2 regions of the Microbacterium sp. Leaf179 genome follow, and region 2 is predicted to be linked to the other one. Evidence: predicted binding sites of a transcription regulator. Region 2 holds the regulator's gene; the other holds the start of a gene.
The links. The regulator LexA, encoded in region 2, represses DNA repair genes until DNA is damaged. The targets are predictions, from matches to a motif close to TCGAACANNTGTTCGA.
Positions count from the first base shown of each region.

Region 1: a site for LexA is predicted at 5,089-5,104, ahead of ASF96_RS02435 (Rv2578c family radical SAM protein). Genes of this name have one in related genera too.

Region 1 is NZ_LMPH01000001.1:526,925-533,637, reverse strand. It holds gene ASF96_RS02460 (ABC transporter ATP-binding protein) at 1-1,521, shown strand, start outside; gene ASF96_RS02455 (energy-coupling factor transporter transmembrane component T family protein) at 1,518-2,339, shown strand; gene ASF96_RS02450 (ECF transporter S component) at 2,357-2,917, shown strand; gene ASF96_RS02445 (M15 family metallopeptidase) at 3,046-4,188, opposite strand; gene ASF96_RS02440 (hypothetical protein) at 4,295-4,987, opposite strand; gene ASF96_RS02435 (Rv2578c family radical SAM protein) at 5,113-6,216, shown strand; gene ASF96_RS02430 (DEAD/DEAH box helicase) at 6,267-6,713, opposite strand, start outside.
Region 2 is NZ_LMPH01000001.1:1,418,648-1,425,360, reverse strand. It holds gene ASF96_RS06520 (SseB family protein) at 1-333, opposite strand, end outside; gene priA (bifunctional 1-(5-phosphoribosyl)-5-((5-phosphoribosylamino)methylideneamino)imidazole-4-carboxamide isomerase/phosphoribosylanthranilate isomerase PriA) at 317-1,063, opposite strand; gene hisH (imidazole glycerol phosphate synthase subunit HisH) at 1,110-1,760, opposite strand; gene hisB (imidazoleglycerol-phosphate dehydratase HisB) at 1,757-2,371, opposite strand; gene ASF96_RS06500 (histidinol-phosphate transaminase) at 2,368-3,462, opposite strand; gene ASF96_RS06495 (LysM peptidoglycan-binding domain-containing protein) at 3,508-3,858, opposite strand; gene lexA (transcriptional repressor LexA) at 4,116-4,805, shown strand; gene ASF96_RS06485 (hypothetical protein) at 4,844-5,875, shown strand; gene ASF96_RS06480 (S9 family peptidase) at 5,875-6,713, shown strand, end outside.

The DNA.
Region 1 (6,713 bases), 890 kb from region 2:
CCCGCCACGGTGGAGGGCACGGTGCGCGTCGGGGGGAAGGATGCCGCGACCACGCCCGTCGCCGAGCTCGCGACCACCGTGGCCATGGTGTTCCAAGACCCCGATGCACAGCTCGTGACGGGCACCGTTCTCGACGAGGTGGCGTTCGGACCCGAGAACCTGCGGCTCCCCGTCGAGGTCGTGCTCGCCCGCACCGAAGAGGCCCTGCGCCGCGTGGGCCTGTGGGAGCGTCGCCACGACGCCCCCGACGTGCTCTCCGGCGGCGGACGTCAGCGTCTGGCCATCGCCTGCGCGCTGGCGATGGGCTCGCCCCTGCTCGTGCTCGACGAGCCGACCGCCAACCTCGACCCTCGCGGCGTCGACGACGTATACGCGGCGCTGCGCGACGTCGTCGCCGAGGGTGACCGGGCGATCGTGCTCGTCGAGCACAACCTGGATGCCGCGATGGGTCTGGTCGACCGCGTCGTCGCCCTGGATGCCACGGGCCGGGTGGTCGCCGACGGCGGCGTCGACGACGTGCTGCGCGACCGCGCGGAGCAGTTGCACGCGCTCGGGGTGTGGCTGCCCACGGCCACCCTCGCGGCCCTGCGCCTGCGACGGGCGGGATACGACATCGCCCCCTTGCCGCTGACCCCTCGCGAGTTGCGACGGGCGCTCGAGACGATCGCCCCGCCCGCGACGGCACCCGCTCCCCCGCCCCCGCGACGTGTCATCGGCGCCCCCCTCGTGCAGGTACAGGGGCTGACGATCTCGCGCGGACGCACGCGCGTGCTCCACGGCGTCGACCTGTCCGTCGGCGCGGGCGAGTTCGTCGCCGTCGTCGGCGCCAACGGCGCGGGGAAGACGACCCTCGTGCAGGCCCTGGCCGGGGTGCTGCGCCCACCGCGGGGAACCGTGCGGATCGCGGGGCTCGACGTTCGCCGCACCGATCCGCGCACGCTTTCGCGTCACGTGGGTTTCGTGTTCCAGAACCCCGAGCACCAGTTCATCGCGACGACCGTGTTCGACGAAATTGCCCACGGCCTTCGCCGACAGCGGCTCTCCGACGACGAGGTCCGCGCGCGCACCGAGGCGCTGTTGCAGCGGTTCGGCCTCGCCGACAAGGCCGCGATGCACCCCTTCCTGCTGTCAGGCGGTCAGAAGCGGCGACTGTCGGTGGGAACCGCGCTCGTCGGCGGCGCCCGACTGCTCGTGCTCGACGAACCCACGTTCGGACAGGACCGCGCCCGCGCCGAGGAACTGCTGCGCCTGCTCGACGACCTGCGCGACGACGGCACGACCATCATCGTCGTGACCCACGACATGCAGGTGGTCGCCGAGCACGCCGACCGCGTGATCGTCGTCGACGACGGTCGGATCGCCGCCGACGGACCGGTCGGCGATGTCTTCGACGACGAGGACGTCGTCCGACGCGCGGGCCTCAGCACTCCCGCGCTGCGGCGCGCCTTCACCGGTCTGCATCAGCATCCCGAGCTCACATCTCTCCTGCGACTGCGCGACCTTCCGGGCGGGTCGGCATGACCGCCCCCACCACGGCACCGACACGCACCGCCACGACCGCCGTCACCCGCGGCCGGCGCGGCACGCGGTGGCTGGGGGGTCTCAACCCGCTCGCCAAGATCGCGGGCCCGGCCCCCGCCATGATCGCGCTGGTCTTCGTGCGCGACCTGACCACTCCGATCGCGTTCCTCTGCCTCGCCTACGTCCTGCTCCTGACCGGAACGCGTCTCACCCGGCGTCTCGTCGCCCTCCTCGCCGGAGTGGTGCCCCTCTCGATCATGGTGATCGGACTGGGCTTCTCGCTCTGGGTCGACCCCGCACGAGTGGAGTCCACCACCGCGCTGATCCGCGTGGGCGAGTGGACCCTCACCGACGGGGCGGTGTCCACGGGTCTGTCGACCGCGATGCGGCTGGCCGCGATCATGACGCTCGCCTTCGTCGGCGGACTGACCACCTCCGGCCCCGACCTGGTGCGGGCATTGGTGCAGAACCTGCGCGTGCCCTACCGCATCGGCTACGCGGCTCTCGCGGCGATCCGCTTCGTGCCGCGCTTCGGTCACGAGCTCGACGTGATCCGCCAAGCGCATCGCGTGCGGGGAACGCGGGGCGGCGTGCTCTCGGCACCCGCGCGCGGGATCGGGTACGTCGTGCCCCTCTTGGCCGGGGCCATCCGCCATGCCGAACGTGTCGCCCTCGCGATGGATGCGCGGGCGTTCGGCGCCCACCCCGACCGCACCGAGCGCCACCGCGTGCCCTGGCGCCGGCGCGACACCGTCTTCACCCTGGCGTTCTGGGCGGTCTCCGCCGCCCTCTTCGTCGTTCCCCGCCTGTCCGTCTGATCCGATCCGGAGCATCCATGTCGCGCATCTCGACCGTCTTCCTGCTCACCTGCGCCGCCATCGGCGTCGCCGGCGGCATCATGCTGACCGCCGCCAACTGGGTGTCGACGGTGCTGTTCGCCGCCGCGCCGTTCGCGGCGGTGGCACTCGCCGGGCTGTGGCTGGTGCCCGCGGCCGTCGCGATGCGTCTGCTCGAACGCCCCGGTTCCGCGCTGCTGGTCGGGCTCATCTCGGGCCTCGTGGCCGCGCCGCTCTCGGGTTACGGGTGGGGCAGCGTCGCGACCAACCTCTGGTGGGCCTTCTTCGTCGAGCTGCCGTTCCTCGTCGTGCTGTACCGGTTCTTCCACCGGTGGCAGTTCTTCGCCGGAGCCGTCGTGGTGGCAGCCGTCTACCCGACCCTCGCCTGGGCGTCTTTCGGACTCGACACGTTCGCGCCCCTCACCGTCGTGCTCTTCTACCTGCTGACGCTCGTGGCATCCGCTGCCGGGATGGCGATCGGTATCGCCGTCGCCGATGCTCTGCGCCGCGCGGGAGTCGCGCGCCTTGCCCGCCGCCGCCCGCGGACGAGCGCCACCTGAGGACGACCCCGCCGGAGGACGATCCGGCCGGCGCGCGGCGTCGCGGCACGACCTCGCGTACGGCCGGACCTCGGCCTCGCCCGCCGTCGGACTCGAGGAGCCGGAGGCCCCCTCCGACGCCTCGACGTTCAGTACGAGGGCGCCCCGGGGAGGCCGAAGAACTCCTCGAGGGTGGCGTAACCGCCCTCGTGGTACGCGCGGGCCAGCTCGGGGCCGATGTAACGCAGGTGCCACGCCTCGGGCTCGTACCCGCTGATGCCCTCGCTGCCCTCGACGTAGCGGGTGATGAAGCCGTACTCCCACGCGTGATCGCGCACCCACGCGCCCTGGGGCGAGGCGGCGACGTCGTCGAGCGTCGCGCACGAGCCGTTGCACGGCACGATGTCGACGGCCAGGCCCGACTGGTGCTCGCTGTACCCGGCGCGGGCGCTCTCGCGGTCGGCGGCTTCGACCCCGCCCACGGCCACGCGGCCCGCGTACGTCGACTGCTGCGTGCTGTACGAGCGGAAAGCGCTCAGGTAGCCGATCTCGCCGGCACCGGCGTCGGAGGCCGCACGCACGAGCTGGGTCAGCGCCCCCGCCGCGGGTGCGCGCAGCGCCGACTCCTCGAGCGCGCGCACACTGTCGGGCATCACGAGGTCGCCCGGGCGGTAGTCGACCGGATCGTACGCGCGCTGCTTGTTGACGACCATCCACTCGCGGTTCGGGTCCGACAGCGACACGCAGGGCGCGATCCCGGATGCCACCGCTGCGCGGAAGGCGCTCCCGCCCCCGGCGGCCGCGATCGCGCCGGCGTCGTCACCCGTGGCCAGGGCCGAGGTGAACGCCGCGTCGTCGCAGGGCGTCGAGGTGGCGGCGACGGCGGCCTGCTGTACGACCGGCAGACCCTCGTCGGGCACCGTGGGAGGCCCGGCGACGACGGAAGCGACGGGCGGAGCGTCGGTGTCGGCCGCGGCGCCACCGGGGGATCCCGCGGTCGCCGCACCGATCGCGAGGGCGAGGGCGGCCACCAGAGTGACGGCCCCGCCCACGGCGACAAGGCGACGGCGGCGGAGGACCGGGATCGAGGCCGTCGTCGGCGCAGCGGTCGCGGCCTCGCGCAGCCGGCGTCGGGTGGCGAGGGCCGCCGTGTCGGTGGCGGGCCGCTCGGCGGCGGGGATCGGGGGCACGGGCTCGGCCGCGGCGGGCGGGAGCGTGAGGGCCGCCGTCGCGAGTCGTTCGGCCTCCGCGCGCGCGGCGCGGCGGGGCGAGATCTCGGGATCGTGCGACATGACTCGACCCATTCTCCCCTGGACGGGGGCACGGGTCGAGTCGGCCGCGCGTTCGCGCGGTGAATGTGCGGTCGGGCAGACTCGGGCCGACGGGAACGGCGAGCAGTCAGATATCGGTCACGAGGCTCAGCTCACCGGCCGCCAGGAAGCCCAGCACGATGCTCACCGCACCCGCGACCAGCAGCAGCAGCGGGTGGGCGAACCCGATGAGGACGCGACGTGTGCGAGGGTGCTCAGCGAAGAAGTGATCGGGGATGCGGTGCCGGTCGGGGACGGCGGCCCACCCCCGCAGCCGCGCGATGTATCCCACGCAGCGCAGCACGAGCACCGCCCAGAGCATCGCGATGATCAGCGGCACTACCCCGCCGATGATCTCGAACGCCTCGAACCACGCCTGATCGGGGTTGCTGCCGGTGTCTTCGGCGAGCTGCACGGCGACCGCGGCGCCGAGCACCACCGACCCGACCCACAGCACCAGAGCCCCGAGCACGGCGAAGAAGCGCGCGAAGAAGTGTCCGAGGATCGACTCCTCGTGATCGAGGTGGGTGCGCGGCGTCTGCGAGAGCACGATGAGGGTCGCGCCGAGGCTGGGCGCTGCCGCGCTGAGCGACACGACGAGCGCGACCCACTCCGGGGCGTCCACGAGGTCGCACACCAGCAGCAGCGCCGCCATGAGTGCCAACCACGACCATCCCGACAGCGCCGGACGACGCACGACCAACGCCGGATGCCAGGGCTCCAAGCGACCGATCGACGCATGGAGCAGGTGCTGACCGCGTACTCGCGAGACCGACTCCATGGGCGCCTCCGTGTCTCGCCGGTGGTCGGCGTCGCGATCACCGTACCGCGACGACACTCGTTCGTGCAGGCGAGGTGCGCGGCGTGGCGGTTGCGAGAAAATCGAACATGTGTTCGACTATGGCGATGAGATGGCAGGGGCAGCAGCTGGGCGTCGACGACCCGTCGGCGCTCCCGGGCATGGAGCGCATCGACGGTCTCGTCCGATCGGTGACGACCCCCGAGTTCGCCGGAATGACGTTCCACGAGGTGCAGTGCAAGAGCGCCCTGAATCGCGTGCCCGGCATGTCGGCCATGCCGTTCGACTGGACCGTGAACCCGTACCGGGGCTGCACGCACGCGTGCTCGTACTGCTTCGCCCGCAAGACGCACGAGTACCTCGACCTCGACTACGGCGCCGACTTCGACTCCCAGATCGTCGTCAAGGTCAACGTCGCCGACGTGCTGCGCACGGAGGTGCGTCGGGGATCGTGGGCGCGCGAGCCCGTCATGCTCGGCACGAACACCGACCCCTACCAGCGCGCCGAGGGGCGATACCGCCTCATGCCCGACATCGTCGGCGCGCTCACCGACAACGGCACGCCCTTCTCGATCCTCACCAAGGGCACGCTCCTGCGCCGCGACCTCCCCCTGCTCGCCGACGCCGCCACGCAGGTGAAGGTCTCGTTGGCAATGTCGATCGCCGTCTTCGACGACACCCTGCAGAACGCGATCGAGCCGGGCACCCCCAGCGCCGACGCCCGCCTCGACACGGTCCGCGCCGCCACCGCCGCCGGCTTCCGCGTCACGGTCTTCCTCATGCCGATCCTGCCGCACCTGACCGACTCGCTCGCCGTGCTCGACGACGCCCTCGCGCGCATCCGCGCCGCCGGCGCGGCTCGCGTCGTCTACGGCGCGCTGCACCTGCGTCCGGGCGCGAAGCAGTGGTTCCTCGAATGGCTGGGGCGCGAGCAACCGCACCTGGTGTCGTCGTACCGCGGTCTCTACCCGGGCGTCTCCGCCCAAGCACCCAAGGCCTACCGCACCTGGCTCGGCGCACGCATGCGTCCCCTGCTGCGCCTGCACCGACTCGACGGGTGGGACGAAGACGACCACCCTCGCGGGCGACCGCAGCCGGGCCTCGCCGCCCGCGCGACGCCGACGAGCAGCCTCGGTCCGGTCCGCGGCACCGGGCCCTCGGCATCCATTCGCCCCCGCGTCGCCCCGGCCAGCGAGCCGCGGCTCTTCTGAACGCACGAGACCCCCGTCGCGGACGCGACGGGGGTCTCGATCGAGGCGGATTACGAGGTGACGTCCGCGAGCTGGCGGCCCGAGATCTCTTCGATCAGGTCGTCGCCGAGCTGCGCCGGCTCGAACGGCGCCTGGATCTCGGCGCGGTCGAGCAGCTCGGTCATGCGGCGCTGACGCTGCCGCGTGATGAGCGTCACCACGGTGCCGCTGCGACCGGCGCGGCCGGTGCGGCCCGAACGGTGCAGGTACGTCTTGTACTCGTCGGGGGCGTCGGCCTGGATCACCAGGTCGATGTCGTCGACGTGGATGCCGCGGGCGGCGACGTCGGTGGCGACGAGCACGTTGACGCGACCCGAGGTGAGCTTCTCGAGGTTGCGCGTGCGCTTCTGCTGGTTGAGGTCACCGTGCAGCGCGACCGCGGCGATACCGGCGTCGTCGAACTGCGCGGCGAGCGTCTCGGCGTATGCGCGGGTACGGGCGAAGACGAGGGTCTTGCC
Region 2 (6,713 bases):
CTTGTCGACCTCGAGGCCGTGCGCGCCGATGCCGTGGTCGCCCTTCTCGGCGACGAGCGGGATCAGCAGGCGCGCCTCGCTGTAGGCGTCGACCACCGCACGCGCGTCTCCCTCACCGGCGCGGAACGCCAGAAGAGCCGCGAGTAGGGCGGGGTCGGCAGAACCGTCGTCACCCGAGTGCGGGTTGGACTGGAAGCTGCGTCCCTCCCACGGGACGCCGGCGGAATCCGCGTTCGCGGCATCCGAATGGAGGGCGTCCGTGTGCGGAGCGTGCGCACGCTGGTCGTGCCCGTGCGCGCCATGGCCGTGCGGACCGTCAGTGTCCGGCGACATCCAGTGCCTCAGCGAGCGTGAACTGCCCCGCGTACAGTGCCTTGCCCACGATCGCGCCTTCGACGCCGAGCGGTACCAGGTCGCGCAGCGCCGCGATGTCGTCGAGGCTCGACACCCCGCCCGACGCCACGATCGGCTTCGGGGTGCGCTGCGTCATCTCGCGCAGCAGTTCGATGTTCGGGCCGCGGAGCGTGCCGTCTTTGGTGACGTCGGTGACGACGTAGCGGCTGCAGCCGGCGTCTTCGAGCCGGTCGAGGACGGTCCACAGGTCGCCGCCGTCGCGGGTCCAGCCGCGCGCGGCGAGCGTGGTGCCGCGCACGTCGAGGCCGACGGCGATCGCCTCGCCGTAACGATTGATGACATCGGCGGCCCACTCGGGGTTCTCGAGCGCGGCCGTGCCGAGGTTGATGCGGCTCGCGCCGCTCTCGAGGGCGGCCTCGAGGGAGCGGTCGTCGCGGATGCCGCCCGACAGCTCGACCTGCACGCCCTTGACCTGCTTGATGACCTTGCGCATCACCGCGGCGTTGTTGCCGCGACCGAAGGCGGCGTCGAGGTCGACGAGGTGGATCCACTGCGCGCCCTGGCGTGCGAAGTCCGCGGCGGCGTCGACGGGGTCGCCGTAGCTGGTCTCGGTGCCGGCCTCACCCTGGGTCAGGCGGACGGCTTTGCCGTCGGCCACATCGACCGCGGGAAGCAGGACAAGTTCGGGCGTCGACGCGAAATCGTTCATGGCTCCTCGCACCCGTCAGCGCACTTCGCCGAGCCTGGGCACGAGGTCACACAGTAGTCGTGCGCAGCCCGTCGATCCAATTGGCCAGGAGCCGGATGCCGGCTTCGCCCGACTTCTCGGGGTGGAACTGCGTCGCCGACAGCGGACCGTTCTCGACCGCCGCGAGAAACGGTGCGCCATACGTGCACCACGTCAGTACGGGCTCCGGGAACGGCGGCGTGACCTCGAGCGACCACTGCTGCGCCGCATACGAGTGCACGAAGTAGAAGCGCTCCTTCTCGATGCCCTGGAACAGGCGCGACCCGTCTCCGGACGCCACGGTGTTCCAGCCCATGTGCGGCAGTACGGGCGCTTCGAGCTCGCCCACCGTGCCCGGCCACTCACCGAGCCCGGGGGTGTCGGCACCGCGCTCGACACCCCGCTCGAACATCACCTGCATGCCGACGCAGATACCGAGCACCGGGCGACCCCCGGCGAGCCGCCGGTCGATGATCTCTCCCCCGCGGCTGGCGTTCAGGGCGCCCATGACCGCGCTGTACGCACCCACACCGGGCACGAGGAGCCCGTCGGCGTCGAGGAGCAGCGCGCGGTCGGAGGTCAGTCGCGCATCGGCACCGGCTTCGATGAGCGCCTTGACGGCCGAGTGGACGTTGCCGGAACCGTAATCGAGGACCGCGACGACGGGCTTGCGCGTCACAACGCACCCTTGGTGCTGGGGATGCCGTCGACCAGCGGGTCGAGCGCCTTGGCCTGACGGAAGGCACGCGCGAACGCCTTGTACTCGGCCTCGGCGATGTGGTGCGGGTCGCGCCCACCCAGAACGCGCACGTGCACCGTGAGGCCGCCGTGGATCGAGATGGCCTCGAACGTGTGACGCACGAGCGAACCGGTGAAGTGTCCGCCGATGAGGTGGTGCTCGAAGCCCACGGGCTCACCGGTGTGCACGAGGTACGGGCGACCGCTGATATCGACGACCGCCTGGGCCAGCGCCTCGTCGAGGGGAACGAGCGCATCGCCGTAGCGGGCGATCCCCGACTTGTCGCCCAGGGCCTGACGAATCGCCTGGCCGAGCACGATCGCGGTGTCCTCGACCGTGTGGTGGGCGTCGATGTGGGTGTCGCCCGTAGCGCGCACCCGCAGATCGGTCAGCGAGTGCTTGGCGAAGGCCGTGAGCATGTGGTCGAAGAACGGCACCGTGGTCTGGATGTCGCTGACCCCGCGACCGTCGAGGTCGAGTTCGAGTTCGATGCGCGACTCGCTCGTCTCGCGCGTGATCGAGGCGGTACGGGGCGTGGCGGGGCCGGTCATGACCGCGATCCTACCGAGGCGAGGGCGTCGAGGAACGCGGTGGTCTCGTCGTCGGTACCGGCCGTGACACGCAGGTGGTGCGCGATGCCGACGTCGCGGATGAGCACACCGCGGTCGTACAGCGCCTTCCACGTGGCGGCGGGGTCGTCGACGCCGCCGAAGAGCACGAAGTTCGTCCACGACTCGTGGGCGGTGTACCCGAGGGCGGCCACGGTGGCCGAGATGCGGTCGCGCTGCGCGACGATCTCGTCGACCATCGACAGCATCGTTTCGGCGTGCACGAGGGCCGCCGTCGCGGCGGCCTGCGTGAGCGCGCTCAGGTGGTACGGAAGTCGGACGAGTCGCAGCGCGTCGACCAGAGCAGGATCGGCGGCCAGGTACCCCACGCGTGCGCCGGCGAAGGCGAAGGCCTTGCTCATGGTGCGCGACACCACCAGACGCGGGCGACCGGGCAGCAGCGACACGGCCGAGGGCTCGTCACGCGGAGCGAACTCCTGGTAGGCCTCGTCGACGATCACGATGCCGTCGGTCTCGGCGTATACGGCCTCGATCACATCGAGACGCAGCGGGGTACCCGTGGGGTTGTTCGGCGCGCAGAGGAAGACGATGTCGGGGCGGTGCTCACGCACCTGGGCCGCGGCGGCCTCGGCGCTCAGCGAGAAGTCGTGCGCGCGTTCCCCGGCGATCCATCGCGCGCCCGTCGCGCGGGTGAGGATCGGGTACATCGAGTAGGTGGGTGCGAAGCCCATGGCCGTCCGGCCCGGTCCACCGAAGGCCTGCAGGATGTGCTGGAGCACCTCGTTGGAGCCGTTGGCCGCCCAGATCTGCTCTCGCGTCAGGCCGTGACCGAGGTATGCGGCGAAGCTCTCTCGGAGCGCGGTGAACTCGCGGTCGGGATACCGGTTGACGTCGCGCAGGGCCCGAGCCACGGCGTCGAGGATGTCATCGGCCACCTCGGGCGGAACCGGATGCGTGTTCTCATTCACGTTGAGAGCCACGGGCAGGGCGGCCTGCGGGGCTCCGTAGGGGGTCATCCCCCGCAGATCGTCGCGAAGAGGCAGGTCGTCGAGGCGTACGGTCACCCCACCCATCGTAGGCGGCGTGCCGAGGAGCGGCTCATCGCGCACCCGCGGAGGTCAGCCGGCCTGGATGTACTCGGTGGGGATCGCGATGCGCTGACCGGCCGCGAGCGAGCCGCCCTGGAGGGCGTTCAGACGCGTGATCTCGGCGACGACGTCGCGCGGATCGGCCGCGGGGGCGATGTCTTCGGCGATCGACCACAGGGTCTCGCCGCTCATGACCGTGATCTCCGTGAACGAACCAGCCGGTGCGCCGGCGTCGCCCGAGGCGAGTGCTGCTCCCCCACCGACGGCGGCGACGCCGAGGGCGACGGCGAGCGGGAGGGCGACGACGAAGGCGACGACACGGCGCCCGCGGGCGGTGATACGCAGGCGGGTCGTCGAGGCGGTGGAGGTGATGCTGCTCATGGTGTGCTCCTTGGTGGGGAGAGATTCGCACCCCGCCCTCGGCCGGGAGGGCGGTGTGCGAATCTGTATTCCGAATCTATCTTCGATACTGCGACGGTGTCAACACACCGGTTGTCGGAAACGAATCGAACGCGACACGCGTGCGGCTCCGTGTCATTCGTGTCGTCGACCGGATACGGTTTCGACACGGAGACCTCATCACCAACCTCCGACATTCGAATTTCCGCCGCCCTTCCCGCGGCGCGAGGGGAGCACAGATGACCGACGCGACGACCGCCGCAGGGCGCGAACGACCGCAGACGCGACGGCGCAAGAACCTCAGCGACAAGCAGCTCGCGATCCTCGAAGTCATCCAGCGATCGATCGCGCGGCACGGTTACCCGCCGAGCATGCGCGAGATCGGCGACGCCGTCGGCCTGAAGTCGCTGTCGAGCGTCACGCACCAGCTGAACCAGCTCGAGCTCAGCGGCTACCTGCGCCGCGACCCGGGTAAGACCCGCGCCATGGAGGTGCTGATCGACCTTCCCGGCACCGCCGCCGAGAACCCCGCCGACACCGCCCCCGCGGTGGGCGACGCCGCCCTCGTGCCCCTGGTGGGCCGGATCGCGGCGGGCGTGCCCATCACCGCCGACCAGCACGTGGAGGAGATCTTCCCCCTCCCCCGCCAGCTCGTCGGCAAGGGCGAGTTGTTCATGCTCAAGGTCTCGGGCGACTCGATGATCGACGCGGCGATCTGCGACGGCGACTGGGTGGTCGTGCGTTCGCAGGCGAACGCGGAGAACGGCGAGATCGTGGCCGCGATGCTCGACGGCGAGGCCACGGTGAAGACGTTCCGTCGCCGTGACGGCCACACCTGGCTTCTCCCCCGCAACAGCGCGTTCGAGCCCATCCTCGGCGACGAGGCCGTCGTGCTCGGGCGCATCGTGGCGGTGCTGCGCGCGGTGTGAACCGTGCGTCGCGGTGGCGGGCGCGCCACAATGGCGCCATGACCGCCGGCCCGCCCTCGACCGCATCGACCTCGACCAAACGCGTCGCGAAGCCGTCCGTCGTGGTGCGCGTCACGGCATCCGTGGTGGTGCTGATCGTGGTGGCCCTGCTCACGCCGGTGGCCCTCGTCGCCTCGTGGGCGCGCGTGCAGCTCGTCGATGAGGACTCCTTCGTCGCCACGCTCGCGCCCCTCTCGTCCGACCCCGCCGTGCAAGACCTCGTCATCGCCGAGACGACGAGTGCCATCTCGGCGTCGGTCGACTTCTCGGCGATCGCGGGCGCGGGCGTCGACGGTCTCGTCGCCCTCGGCGTGCCGCAGGAAGCGGCGCGCGTCCTCGGCCTGGTGGCACAGCCGTCGGCCGACTCGCTGCGATCGATCACGCAGCAGGCGGTGACCGACGTGGTGCACTCCGACCGGTTCTCCGACGTCTGGTCGGGGGTCGTGCGAACCGCGCACCGCGCCTTCGTCTTCGGAGCCACCTCCGACGGTGGCGGCATCATCGTGCAGACTCCGGACGGCCTGGGAGTGCAGATCGGCGGGGTGGTCTCGGCGATCGTCGCCGAGCTGGACCTGCAGGGCTCGCCCGTGGCCGCCCTCGTCCCCCCGATCGACCGGGTCGTGGTCCTGAGCGACGGAACGACGCTGCAGGCCGTGCGGTCGGCGTACGCCGCCACCACCACGGCGGGAGTGGCGGCACCCCTGCTCGTGGGCGTGCTCCTGATCGGCGGGGTCGTCATCGCTCCCCGCCGGCGACGCGCACTGATCGGCGCCGCCATCGCGGTCGCCGTCGGCTCGGCCGCGGTGCTCGTGGCGGTCGCCGTGGGCGCGGCGCAGGCGCACCTCACCGCCGTTCTCCGGGGCCTCGACGCCGCGGGGATCGACGCCGTGGTGCGGCAGCTGTCGTCCGGTCTCGTGGGCACCGCGAGCGCGGTTCTGGGCATCGGCCTCGTCGCGGGCATCGCGGGCGTCCTGCTCGTCCGGCGTGCCCGACCCCGACGGATGTCGGAGCCCCGGCCTACGCTGGAGTGATGGCAGACACCCTCCCCTACGGTTCCTGGCCCTCGCCGATCACTCCCGAGTCGGTGGCGCAGTCCTCCCCCCGCATCGACGGCGCGCTGTTCGTCGGCGATGAGGTGTGGTGGGCGGAATCCGTGCCCGCCGAGGCGGGTCGCGTCGCGGTGAAACGGCGCCGCACCGACGGTGCGGTCGAGACGGTGCTGCCCGCACCCGCCAACGCCCGTTCCGCCGTTCACGAATACGGCGGCGGGGCCTGGACCGCCTCCGACGACGGGGAGCTGTTCTACGTCGAGAAGACCGACCAGCGCGTCTACGCCCTTCGCCCGGGCGGCGAGGCGCGCGCGCTGACGCCGGCCGACGACACGGTGCGCCACGGCGGGTTGCGGTTCGAGCACGGCACCCTGCTCGCCGTCCGCGAGACGCACGGGAGTGACCGCGTTCCCGCCCGCGCCATCGTGCGCATCTCGCTCGACGGCGCCGTCGACGTGCTCGCCGAGGGCAGCGACTTCGTCGCGCAGCCCGCGCTGTCGCCCGACGGCCGGTCTCTCGCGTGGGTGGCGTGGAGCCACCCCGACATGCCCTGGGATGCCACGACCCTGCGCGTGACCGAGATCGGCACCGGCGAGGTGCGCGAGATCGCCGACACCCCGCGCCGCGCCCCGCTCCAGCCCGTGTGGCTCGGCGACGACGAGCTGCTGTACGCCGACGACCCCGACGGCCGGTGGAACCTGTTCCGCCGTCCCCTCGACGGCGAGCCGCAGCCGGTGTCGCCGGTCGACGCCGACACGGGCGGCGGGCTGTGGGTGCTCGGGACGCGGTGGTTCGGAGCGACCGACGACGGGCGCATCGT